One region of the Synechococcus sp. CC9902 genome, then DNA from elsewhere that is predicted to be linked to it. Evidence: predicted binding sites of a transcription regulator. Region 1 holds the regulator's gene; the other holds the start of a gene.
What was found. Region 1 encodes NtcA, which controls nitrogen genes in cyanobacteria. Its sites were predicted from a motif close to GTANCNNNNGNTAC; they were not measured.

Region 1 (5,713 bases):
GAGGTGACCTTCCCAACCCGCCTCTGCAGGCGTGGTGTTCACGATAATTCCGAGCCGAGCATAAGTACTTTTTCCAAGACAAATAACTGTGATATTGGGAGGAACTTTCATCTTCTCTAAAGCCACACCGAGGCCATAGGAATGGGCCGGAAGAATGAAATAACGACCGTCTTCATCTTCATGCAACGGTGTGGGTTCAAGGTTGGCTGGATTGAACCGTTTCGGATTCATCACCGTGCCAGGTACGTGCCTAAAAATCAAAAACTCTTGCGGCGACAGCCGAAGGTCATAGCCATAGGACGAACACCCAAAACTGAGCACAGGGCTTTCGCGCTTATCGGGATCAAGGTGGCGAACCAGCCCCGACTGGAATGGCTCGAGCATGCCCTGCCCGGCTTGTTCCGTAATCCAACGATCACACTTGAGCATCAGAAACCTCGGCGTAGTTCCGTGACTTGATCAGCCATCGCCACAACATTGGAAGGGATGGCGGGCCCAGTGATGATCACATCCATCGAGCCTGGTCGTTGCTCAAGAGCTGAAAGCACTTCAGCTTCATCGATGTAGCCAAAGCCGATGGCCAGGCCAATCTCATCAAGAACGAGCTGATCAAGATCTCCAATCATGAGGTGCTGACGACAAATCGCCCAGACCGCTTGCACCGCATCACGGCAACCATCCAAGTTCGGCTCCGCTACGCAAGCGGGAACATCAGGGCGCAGCCAGACAAGTCCTCCACATAACTGCACATGGCCCGATGGGCCCTGTTGCACACCCCCCTTCAAAAACTGACTTATCAAAACGCGGCTACCGAGCCCAGCTGCTCGCACCGCCTGGCTCAGCACATTGGAAAAACTGCCGCGATAAGGAGCTGTATGCACCTGAAGCTGACCCTCTGGAGCGACTAGATGCAGGGCTGGCGGCGGCGGTTGCGTTGCATTCGGAACTGGCCTCAAACCAACTCGTTCTGTGGAACGCTGATCGCCATCGAGAGAACGAATCTCTTGGGATTGATGGCGGTCGGTCAGGCTTGCGATCATCGGCTCAGGTCACGCCGGGACAACCCGGAAGACCTTGAATGTAGCGGCGTTATGCCATTCCACAAGGCAATCGACACTACCCATGGTGGCTCAAGCGCAAAGCGGAGGGAACTGCGAGGCTGACGTCACTTCTTCTGAGCCATGAGCGATCCATCCCAGTCCCGAGCCGATGGCCGCTGCCGCAATGCTCTGCGCCCGTTTTCCGTGACTTGGGATCCAATGGGATTCGCCTTGAGTTCAGTCACTGTGAGAACCGGTCGAACAACTGTTCTCTGCAGCGTTTGCCTCGATGACAACGTGCCGCGCTGGCGTCGAGGCGAAGGGCTCGGGTGGCTCAGTGCTGAGTACCGCCTCCTACCCGGGTCAACACCGCAACGGCAAGGGCGTGAGTTGATGAAGCTGTCCGGCCGCACCCAAGAAATTCAACGTTTGATCGGGCGCAGCCTTCGGGCCGCCGTTGACATGGCACAACTGGGAGAGCGAACCTTGCTGATCGACTGCGACGTGATCCAAGCGGATGCAGGCACCCGCACAGCGGCCATCACCGGGGCCTGGCTGGCGTTGCACCGGGCCTGTAGCCGCCTCGTTTCCCAGGGGATTCTTGAGAACTCCCCTCTTCAAAGCCAAGTTGCTGCTGTCTCCGTTGGGTTAGTGGACAGCCAGGCGCTGCTAGACCTCGACTACAGCGAAGACAGTCGAGCTGAGGTCGATCTCAATGTGGTGCAAGCGGACGATGGCCGACTGCTTGAAGTTCAGGGAACCGCCGAGGGCGCGCCATTCAGCCGTGCCCAGCTGGATGCACTCCTGGACCTGGCTGAACCCGGCCTCCGACAACTGATGGAGGCTCAGCGGCAGGCCCTTGTATCTGAGTGAACACTCAATGCGTAATAACCGCTACAGGACACATCCAGGCAGATCCGTAACTTTCAAAGCAATCGCGAGCCAGTCATGAGCACCAGCACTGGTTTTACCCGCTATGCACCTCTTAGTAACGCCGTAGCGAACACTCAGCCCTCAGGTCCTCGATCGTTGATGGAGGTGATCCGTGGGCTGGAAGGTGCCAGCACGGAGATGGTGGAGCGAAATAAAACAATTTTTTTCCCGGGAGACCCGGCGGAACGCGTTTATCTGATTCGACGGGGCGCTGTGCGCCTTTCAAGGGTTTACGAATCTGGTGAAGAAATCACGGTTGCTCTCCTCAGGGAAAACAGCCTGTTCGGTGTGCTGTCTTTACTCACTGGTCAACGCTCGGATCGCTTTTATCACGCAGTCGCCTTCACCCGCGTTGAGATGGTGACGGCACCTGCCACCTCAGTGCGCAACGCGATTGAAGCGGATACGGCTGTTGGACTCAGGCTTTTACAAGGCCTCTCCAGCAGGATCCTGCAAACCGAAACGATGATCGAAACGCTCACGCATCGGGATATGTCGTCCCGGCTGGTGAGCTTTTTACTGGTGCTTTGCCGAGACTTCGGAGTGCCTGATGAACTAGGAATCACGATTGATCTTCGGCTGTCTCATCAAGCGATCGCTGAAGCCATTGGCTCAACCCGCGTAACAATCACGCGTCTGCTGGGAGACTTGCGTCAATCCGGTCTCGTACAGATTGACCGCAAGAAAATCACCGTTCTCGATCCGATCGCCTTGGCCAAACGGTTCAGCTGATCGCATCTGCAGCCGAGGGCTAATGCCATGAGTGGCTGGCTGCTGATTCTGTCCCTCCTAATCCTCGGGGGCATTCTGTCCACCCTCGGCGATCGCCTTGGCAGTCGAGTCGGTAAAGCTCGTTTGAGCTTGTTCAACATGCGACCCCGGCGCACTGCTGTGGTGATCACGGTGCTGACGGGCAGCCTGATCAGCGCCCTCTCGCTTGGCCTCATGCTTTTGGTGAGTCGGCAACTGCGGGTTGGGCTATTCGAACTCGATACCCTCCAAGCGCGACTGAAAGACAGCCGTGAGCAACTCGATGCCGCCGAACGCGAGCGCGTCGAAACCCGCAGAGCAACCGTACGGATCGAAGCAGAGCTCAAGGCAGCGGAACAACGGGCCAACACCCTTCGGCAGGAGTTGGCTCCTTTACAGAAGCAACGTCAAACCCTCGAGGCCGACAGAGATCGCCTCAGCCGCGACATCGCTGCTCGAGATCTGGATATCCAAAGAACCGAAGCCGAACTCAACACGGTGCGCAACCGCATCAAGTTGGGGGAACGAGAATTGAAGGATCTGGAACGCAATCTTGTCGCCCTTCGCCGCGGTGCTGTTGTTCTGCGCAGTGGGCAAATACTTGCAACCGCGACCGTGCGGATGGAATCACCCGATCAGGCCAAACAAGTGGTCGATCGCCTGCTGCAAGAAGCCAATTTCAATGCCTACGGCAAAGTCTTGCCAGGCCAAGCCCCTGATCAACAAATCATTCGTGTTCCTCGTAGCGACGTGAACCGCTTACAGGGAATCATCAGCAAGCCAGGAACTTGGGTGATCTCGCTGCGATCCGCCACCAACGTTCTTAGAGGAGAAACGGTGGTTTACGCCTTCCCGGAGGTTCATCCCAACCGTTTAGTCACCAAAAAAGGAGATGTGCTCGCCTCCGTCAGGCTTGACCCCAGCGAACGCAGTAATGCGGCCATTCGCACCCGACTCAATTTGTTGCTGGCCTCGGCCTACGCAGAAGCCAAACGACGAGGCTCGCTTACCGCTGGTTTGCAATTCGATGGCCAAGCCCTAGCGCAACTTGGCCAAACACTGATGGAGCGGTCGGAGCAGGGAATCACCTTGCAAGCCATCTCCACCCGCGACAGCAACAGTGCTGACCCAATCTTCGTCGCCGTGGAGTCCAACCCTTGAGCCGTCTGGTTGCACTGGATCCAGGACGCAGCAAATGCGGATTGGTGTTGATTGACAGCGAACACAATCGTGTGTTGGCCGGCAAGGTGGTGCCACCTGAAGCCGTTATGGCGTGGGTGGATCATTGGCACGAGCAACACAACCTGGATCAAATCATCGTTGGCGACGGCACAAGCAGTGCCCAGTGGGTTCAAGACTTCAACGGATTTGCCAATGTTCAGTCAGTCAATGAGCACGGCACCACCTTGAGGGCTCGCGACCGGTATTGGGCTTTGTGGCCAGCCAAAGGCTGGCAACGTCTTCTCCCAAAAGGGTTAAGGCTGCCCCCCCACGAACTGGATGCAATCGCCGCCCTCGTGATGGCAGAAGACCACCTCAAGCAACGCTGTTCATGGTCTGGGCCACCCCCAAATTTCTCACTTAGAACTTGGCCCGAACCGTAAAGCTGTAATCACCACCGGGCTCGAGGCGGTAATCGGTGCGCACCAAAAAACGAAACAGGGCATCTTGAATCAAGGCTCGTCCGAGCGATGGTTCCACCGTGAGTTCTCCACGATCAAACGCCCAATAGAACTGCCACTGAAAACCACCAGCAGCGACCTCGCCTTCCACACACTGGTCTTGAAAGCACTGACGCAAAACGCGGAGATGGGCTGTTGTGGCAGGGAGGGCCGCCATCAAGTTGCAGAAGGGGATTCATACCGGAACCCATTGATCCAGGTGCCAGCCCGTTCCATGCCCTGCGTTTTCAGGCGATCTAAACCATCCAAAACTGCATCCAACACTGCATCAACACAGGGCTGTTCAGCTCGACTGAAGGGACCAAGCACATGGGACACCGTGCGAGCTCGTCGTTCCGCTGGATTCTCTGCGGGGGCACCGATTCCAATTCGTAATCGAGGGAAGACTTGCGTTCCAAGATGCTGGATCGTGCTGCGGAGACCGTTGTGTCCCCCGGCACTTCCCTGCGCACGCAGCCGTAACCGTCCAAGAGGGAGGTCCATATCGTCGACAAGCAACACGATTTCTTCTGGCTGAAAGCCATACCAATCGAGAGCTGCGCGCACGGAACGTCCACTGTCGTTCATGAACGTTTGAGGCATGAGCAAGCGCAAGCGCTGATCCCCAAAGCCTTTATCAGCCGATAGTCCATGCAACTTGGCCTGTTGCCGAAAACTGAAGCCTTCTCTGCGCGCCAAACGCTCGAGGGCCATGAAACCAATGTTGTGTCGGGTGCCGTCGTACTTCGACCCAGGGTTTCCCAAACCAACCACAAGGCTGAGCTGATGGGGCATCACGACGGATCAAGCTCCCGGAGGTCGCTCATCGTTGGGCTGTTGTTCCGCCGAGGGAAGAGCTTCTGGCTCAGCCATTGCTTTATTAATTTCACGCTCAAATTCCTTGGAAGCAGATTGAAATCCCTTCAAGGTTTTGCCGAGGGTTTTGCCGAGCTCAGGCAGTCGCTTCGGACCAAATACCAATAAGGCCACGGCGCCGATCACCGCCATTTCGGGAAGGCCGACGCCGAACACGTTCATGGTGTCTTGTTAACCCAAGCCGTTCCAATTGACATTGATGCCTTCGAGGATCAATGACTTGTTGTACAGCTGAAGGATCACGAGAAGGAACACAAGGAAGAGCACCATGAAGATGCCCATCACTGGCGTGGTGCCCCAACCGGGAACGACCTTGCCGTACTCGGAGTTCAGAGGGCGGAGGAGGTCTCCCAGACGGGTGCGTTGGGCCATGGCGACGCTTGGGTCTCGGGTTAAAGGAAGTGCGGATACTGTAGGGGCCAGCTCCGGTTAGGGGCTGGTCCTGCCGAAAGA
Region 2 (5,713 bases), 210 kb from region 1:
CAGGTGGTTTTTGAACCGTTCTTTGCCGGAACCCTCTGCGATCGTCAAACGGGGTTCTCCAGATGATCAGAGTGTTCTGCAGCAATGACCCACCAAGATGTTGCCGTTGTTACTGATTGGCCACTCTTAGCTAAAGGTTGTTAAGCCTTGAAAACTTCCATGGTTTGGATGTTCAGGGTGGTGACGTCCATCGGCGTAGTACAGGCGTTCGAGCACCAAGCTCGTCAACGTTGCATTGTCGGATTTCTGGCTGCCCAGCAAGGAAGAAAGCGACCGCAGTAGTTGGCTCATGTTCTGTCTTCGATCTATATCTATATTCTCTACTGAAATGGTTCAGCCACGTTGTGATCAAAGCTGCAAAAAACGTCTCTATTTTTGTAGCAGCGGTTGCATATCTTGGCTTAGAAGGACGCAACAGTTACTCAACTGCTCAGACGTTCCTTGAAAGGGATGCAATTTTTAGTGCAGTGTGATGTTCCTTTGTATTTTTCATGACTGTTTCCATGACTGCATCGTTGATGGCGGCCAAAAAAGCCAAAGGCCTCAGTTTTGCTGACCTTGAGTCTGCGATGGGACTGGATGAAGTATGGATCGCTTCATTGTTTTATGGCCAGGCCACAGCGTCCAAAGAAGAAGCAGAGAAGTTGGCTGGTCTTTTGTCACTCGATGCTGCCACAACTGCTGCAATGCAGGAGTTTCCTGTGAAAGGGAGCTTGGATCCTGTTATTCCCACTGATCCTTTGATTTATCGTTTCTACGAGATCATGCAGGTGTATGGAATGCCCCTAAAAGATGTAATTCAAGAGCATTTTGGTGATGGTATTATGAGCGCAATCGACTTTACCCTTGATGTTGATAAAGTTGAAGACCCCAAGGGTGATCGCGTAAAAATTACAATGTGCGGAAAATTTCTTCCCTATAAAAAGTGGTAAATTGTTTAAGATAAGAGTACTTTATATCTTATTTTCAAAGCCTGGCAAATGCCGGGCTTTTTCTTTCAGAATTGTTGGGCGAGCTGTTGGCAGGCCATTGTTCGACGATGTTCATTCTTCAGTGATTGGCTGATCTCCAGCAAGCAGCGTTGACTGGTTGATGTTCCAATGCAGCCAAGAGCGCGTATTGCTGCTTCGGCAATGGATTCAGAATCAGTTTCAGATAGCTGGGAGAGTCGTTCAGCAATGACGACACCATCGCGGCGTTGAAGTAAACGAATCGCAGCAATCACCACGGGATCACGAAAGTCCTGCAGGGCTGGCTCGCAAAGATGGAGAAGGTCCTGATCACTCAACGTGTAGGCGCGAAAGATCAAAAGTTGCAATCCAGCAAGCCGTTGTTGCTGCGCTGGATGATTAAGGCAATCCACCACAATGTTCTGGGGCACATCGGCACCCCAGCACGACAGTGCTTCCACAAGACTGAGCTGAAGAGCATCGTTGTGCTGTTCATCGTTATGGAGTTGTTGAACCAGCCAATCGCGAGATTCAGGTTGGTGGCAGAGCCCTGCAGCCATGACTAAATCTGGCGTTAGGCCATGCTGATCCAACAACAGTTGGATGATGGGCCAGCCTCGTTCAGCGAACATCCCTAGTTTTTCGCAGACCGCTCGACGCAGATCAATCGAAAGGCTGGGGGAGTAAATCTCCCCCAGCCAGGAAGGCTCTACAGGAGCCCGTCTTGATTGCGCGAGTCGTTCCCAAAGAATCGACTCGTCACTGTGCATGGTTCGTCAGCGGGCACCAAGCTCGGCTGCCAGTTCACGCTCTAGTTTGTCATCGTGCTCGGTGGGAAGCACGTTTTCCATGGTGGTGCGATGGGTGCTGTAGAAGAGCATTCCAATAAACACCATTCCACCAATGATATTGCCGAGGGTAACAGGAAGGAAGTTCCAGAAAATTACTTTCGTAAAAGGCACTCCAGATCCAAGAATTGGACCAGCTGTATGTAAAAACTGATTCACCACAATGTGCTCCATTCCCATTGTTTGGAAAGCCGTGATCGGCAGCCAGCAGGCAAGAAGTTTGCCTGGAACGCTTTTGCTAACCAAAGCCATGGTGACGCCAAGACACACCAACCAGTTCGCAACAACACCGCGGAGGAATGCGAGGAAGAAACCCATGCTGCCCAGCGCTTCGTACTTTTTCTCAACGTTAATTTGATTGAGAGCAACGATTTTTTGAGCAACCAGGTCCCAAATTGGAGGTCCAATGTTGTCTGCTGCCGCATCCATCGAACCGCTGGTGAGGCTGATCGCCATGATCAGCGCCACAACAGCGGTGCCAATAAAATTACCAATCCACACCCAAGTCCAATTGCGGAAAGTAGCGCCCCAGGTGCTCTTGCCCGCCCAAGTTGCCATCGGAAGTAGAGCAAAGTTTCCGGTGACGAGCTCCATGCCAAAAAGCACGATGCTGGCGAAACCGAAAGGAAAGAGTAAAGAGCCAACAAACGGCAATTTAGTGAGGATTCCAACTGTGAGCGCAAGAATCACAGCGAGTCCAAGAATCGCGCCGGAGTAGAAGCCACGAATCAGCAAATTTTTAATGCTGACTGTTGCTTTTTTGCCGCCGGCAGTAATCATGCCGTCGACAAGTTCATTTGGAAGAACGTAATCCATAGATTTGTGGTGATATTAATTGAGTAAGGTCGCGTTAATTAACCGCTAATGCGGTTCATAAAGCGTGAAAAAAGATCTGAGTTTCCGCCTCCGCGAGATATGGCGCTCTTGTCTGGTCCGCTGGAGCTCAGCCAGTTAACGAAACGCGAGAAGAGATCGTTTTGGAAAGCCATATTGATGGTTGAAAGAGATGGAAAATGAAGAGTCCTTGGGTGGAGCCGTGGCTTCATAAGAAAGCGCCACGATCAAGACCGGAGGATGTTGGATTGGTGCCTAAGTTTTTGCGGTGGCACCGAATTGTTCGATTAATACGTTTTTCAAGACCGATTTGATTTCTTCAGCTGGTACAGCTTTTTGATGGAGCTCACCAAGCGTTGGGTTGGCTCCTTGTGAGCCGCCAATGGTGATGGTGTACCCCTCACCCATTACACCATTGCTATTTTTTGCTTTGGTTCCAGTGAGGCCGATTGCACCCATGTAGGCCTGGCCACATGTATTTGGGCAACCTGTCCAATGAATTTTCAGTTCTTCCGGAAGATTTAATTCCGCATCCAACTCCTTGGCTGCTTTGAGAGCCTGATCCTTGGTGTTGGTAAGTGCAAAGCTGCAATAGGTACTGCCTGTGCACGACACCGTGCCTGCTGCAATGCTGCCAGGTTCTAATGGGAAGCGTAGAAGTAGAGGATCTTCTTTTAGGCCATCAATGGTGTCATTTGTGAGGCCCACAAGAATGACATTTTGGTCTTCAGTAAGACGGATTTCACCGCTGCCATATTGCAGGCTAACGGTGGCGAAATCATGTAGATCTTGTGCTGTTAAGCGTCCAACGGGAATGTGCAAGCCTGCAAAGGAAAGACCTTCTTGTTTTTGTGGATGAATTCCATAATGAGAACGGGGCTCGGTATTAAATACAGAACCTGGATCAGGGATCAGTGGCCCAAAGCGTTCTTCCACCATTGCCCTGAAGGCATCGAGTCCGACTTCATCGAGATACAAGCGGAATCGGCCTTTTGGTCGTTTGTCACGCTCACCGTTGTCACGCCAGATCTTGATGACTGCTGCAGTCATGTCACAAATCTGGTCGGGTTTTACCCAAGCATTCAGTGGAAGTGCATAAGCATTCAGTTGTGAGGAGAGGATTCCAGCAATCCAAACTCCAAATCCCATTACGCCGTTATGTTCTACGGGGTGAAAAATAATGTCGTTATGGAGTAAAAAATTATCTTTTGAGCCTGCAACTGCGGTGTTCCATTTGCGTGGAAGGTTGGAGAATTCTGGGTTTCCTGCGCAATTGTTTGTGAGGAAGTTTTGAAGTTCAGTTGTGTATGGGCGTGTATCGACAATTTCTTGTGGATCGATTCCCGCTAGTGGATTGCCAGTGACATTGCGAGGGTTGTCGAACCCCGACTGGATCGAACTCAAGCCTACTTCTTTTAAGCGTTTGAGAATTTCAGGAAAATCTCCAAGCAAGACACCACGGAGCTGAAGATTCTGGCGTGTTGTGATATCGCAGCTTCCATTCTCTCCGTAACGCTCAACAATTGATGCAACGACCCTTAGCTGTTGAGACGACAACACACCGTTTGGAACTCTGAGTCGAAGCATGAACTTGCCCGGCGTTTTGGGGCGCCAAAACATGCCGTACCACTTCAGTCGGAGTTGTAAATCTGTCTCGTCTACTTTCTCCCAACCCAGCTCAGCAAACTGATCAATTTCGGTTCCGATGAGTAGGCCGTCCTTATCGGCTTTTTTTTGCTCAATCTTGTTCAGTTTCTTGCCATCTAGATAGGGCTTGGATGGGGAGCTGGCTGTCATGTGATCTGTCGTATAGAGGGATTAATTGCTTGAATTAGGAATGCTTATCGGGAAGCTCATTTACGTATTTGGCAAAGCATCTAGATCAGTTGTTGTGCCGGACTCACACAATTAACCGTGCGTATCCCTTTCAGTCGGTAGCGAATTAGACCGTTTGACTTTCGCCTTCAACTTGCTTCATTGCCCATGATTTTGGTTGCTTTGGCTACATCTTGTGGCTGGCGTGGAGACGTAGAAGGCAGCTTGTCGTTGGTTCAGTATTGGCGTCCTATTTCGCCAACCATCCGAATCGCTCCGGCTCGGACCATCTGCCAGACGCGTTTCATGGCGGCAATGTCTCGATCCAGCTCACTGGGAACTCGAGGCTCGTCGGAGGGGTAGCGCCTGCGTTGGACGAAGTCCCTATCGGAATGGCTCCGATACGACTGGCTCGTCAATGGAGCACGATCGGTGTAGCGACGGCGCGTCATGGATTCGACAGCGGAGATACCAGGCTGATGACACCAGGGGACCTGGTAGTTGATCCGTGGCCGTTGTTACGGAATCGTTCTTCTGCTTCGCAGCAGTTTGCGATTCGGATGGTTGTGCATGGTCGTGCGGGTGGAGTGGTGCCGTCGTGTTTGTCGTCTTTTGTCGACGAGCTGCAGGGCAAGCGCTCAGCACCCGTTCAACTGCAAGCACTCACGGCAGAAGAGTGCCCACTGGCTCCGGATTATCCACTTCTTTTGCTTCCGTTGCTTCTTTGGCCTGGGGCCCATGCGAGAGCTGATGTGCCGGCGATTCGTCAGCGCTTGTGTACCGACGGCGCGAGGGTCACGATGTTGCCCTTTCTTGGTGCATGGCCTCTTTGGTGGGGCCTGGTGGCGTCTTCTGTTCAGCGTCAACTGGAGCCAGGTTCTGTTTTGGTGCACCACCCCCTGCGAGAAGGGGTCGCTGATCGTTTTTTAACGATGTTGTCGGTCTCTTTGACGCTTCCGTTGGTTTCGTTCGATCGCTGGCCTGAGTATCAGACTCAGCACGCTGATGCTCGACCAATTCCTCTTGCACTTGCGCCCAATCGGATGACGGAGTCGTTGCGTCAGGTAGGTGCCCCACCACCGCTGCTGGAACACTCCTCGATTCGTGAGGGCCTTCTCGATTTGCTTGCATGCTTGCCGTGACCGAATCCAAGCCAGGAACTGTGTATTTAGTGGGTGCTGGCCCTGGTGATCCTGAACTGCTCACGCTGAAGGCCCATCGCTTGCTGACGCGATGTGATGCCTTGGTTTACGACTCCCTAGTGCC

Region 2: the regulator NtcA is predicted to act here: its motif matches at 4,625-4,638, upstream of SYNCC9902_RS11575 (ferredoxin--nitrite reductase).

The regions. Positions count from the first base shown of each region.
Region 1 covers NC_007513.1:1,980,337-1,986,049, forward strand. Annotated here, with positions in the region: gene dcd (dCTP deaminase) at 1-429, opposite strand, end outside; gene SYNCC9902_RS10500 (cob(I)yrinic acid a,c-diamide adenosyltransferase) at 429-1,040, opposite strand; gene rph (ribonuclease PH) at 1,182-1,913, shown strand; gene ntcA (global nitrogen regulator NtcA) at 1,989-2,705, shown strand; gene SYNCC9902_RS10515 (DUF3084 domain-containing protein) at 2,733-3,884, shown strand; gene SYNCC9902_RS10520 (resolvase) at 3,881-4,327, shown strand; gene SYNCC9902_RS10525 (DUF3146 family protein) at 4,305-4,562, opposite strand; gene pth (aminoacyl-tRNA hydrolase) at 4,562-5,179, opposite strand; gene SYNCC9902_RS10535 (TatA/E family twin arginine-targeting protein translocase) at 5,189-5,422, opposite strand; gene psbH (photosystem II reaction center phosphoprotein PsbH) at 5,432-5,632, opposite strand.
Region 2 covers NC_007513.1:2,190,309-2,196,021, reverse strand. Annotated here, with positions in the region: gene SYNCC9902_RS11600 (anthranilate phosphoribosyltransferase family protein) at 1-48, opposite strand, end outside; gene SYNCC9902_RS11595 (hypothetical protein) at 127-291, opposite strand; gene cynS (cyanase) at 492-932, shown strand; gene SYNCC9902_RS11585 (HEAT repeat domain-containing protein) at 998-1,720, opposite strand; gene SYNCC9902_RS11580 (formate/nitrite transporter family protein) at 1,727-2,614, opposite strand; gene SYNCC9902_RS11575 (ferredoxin--nitrite reductase) at 2,888-4,429, opposite strand; gene SYNCC9902_RS12915 (hypothetical protein) at 4,684-4,899, opposite strand; gene SYNCC9902_RS11570 (hypothetical protein) at 4,927-5,589, shown strand; gene cobA (uroporphyrinogen-III C-methyltransferase) at 5,577-5,713, shown strand, end outside.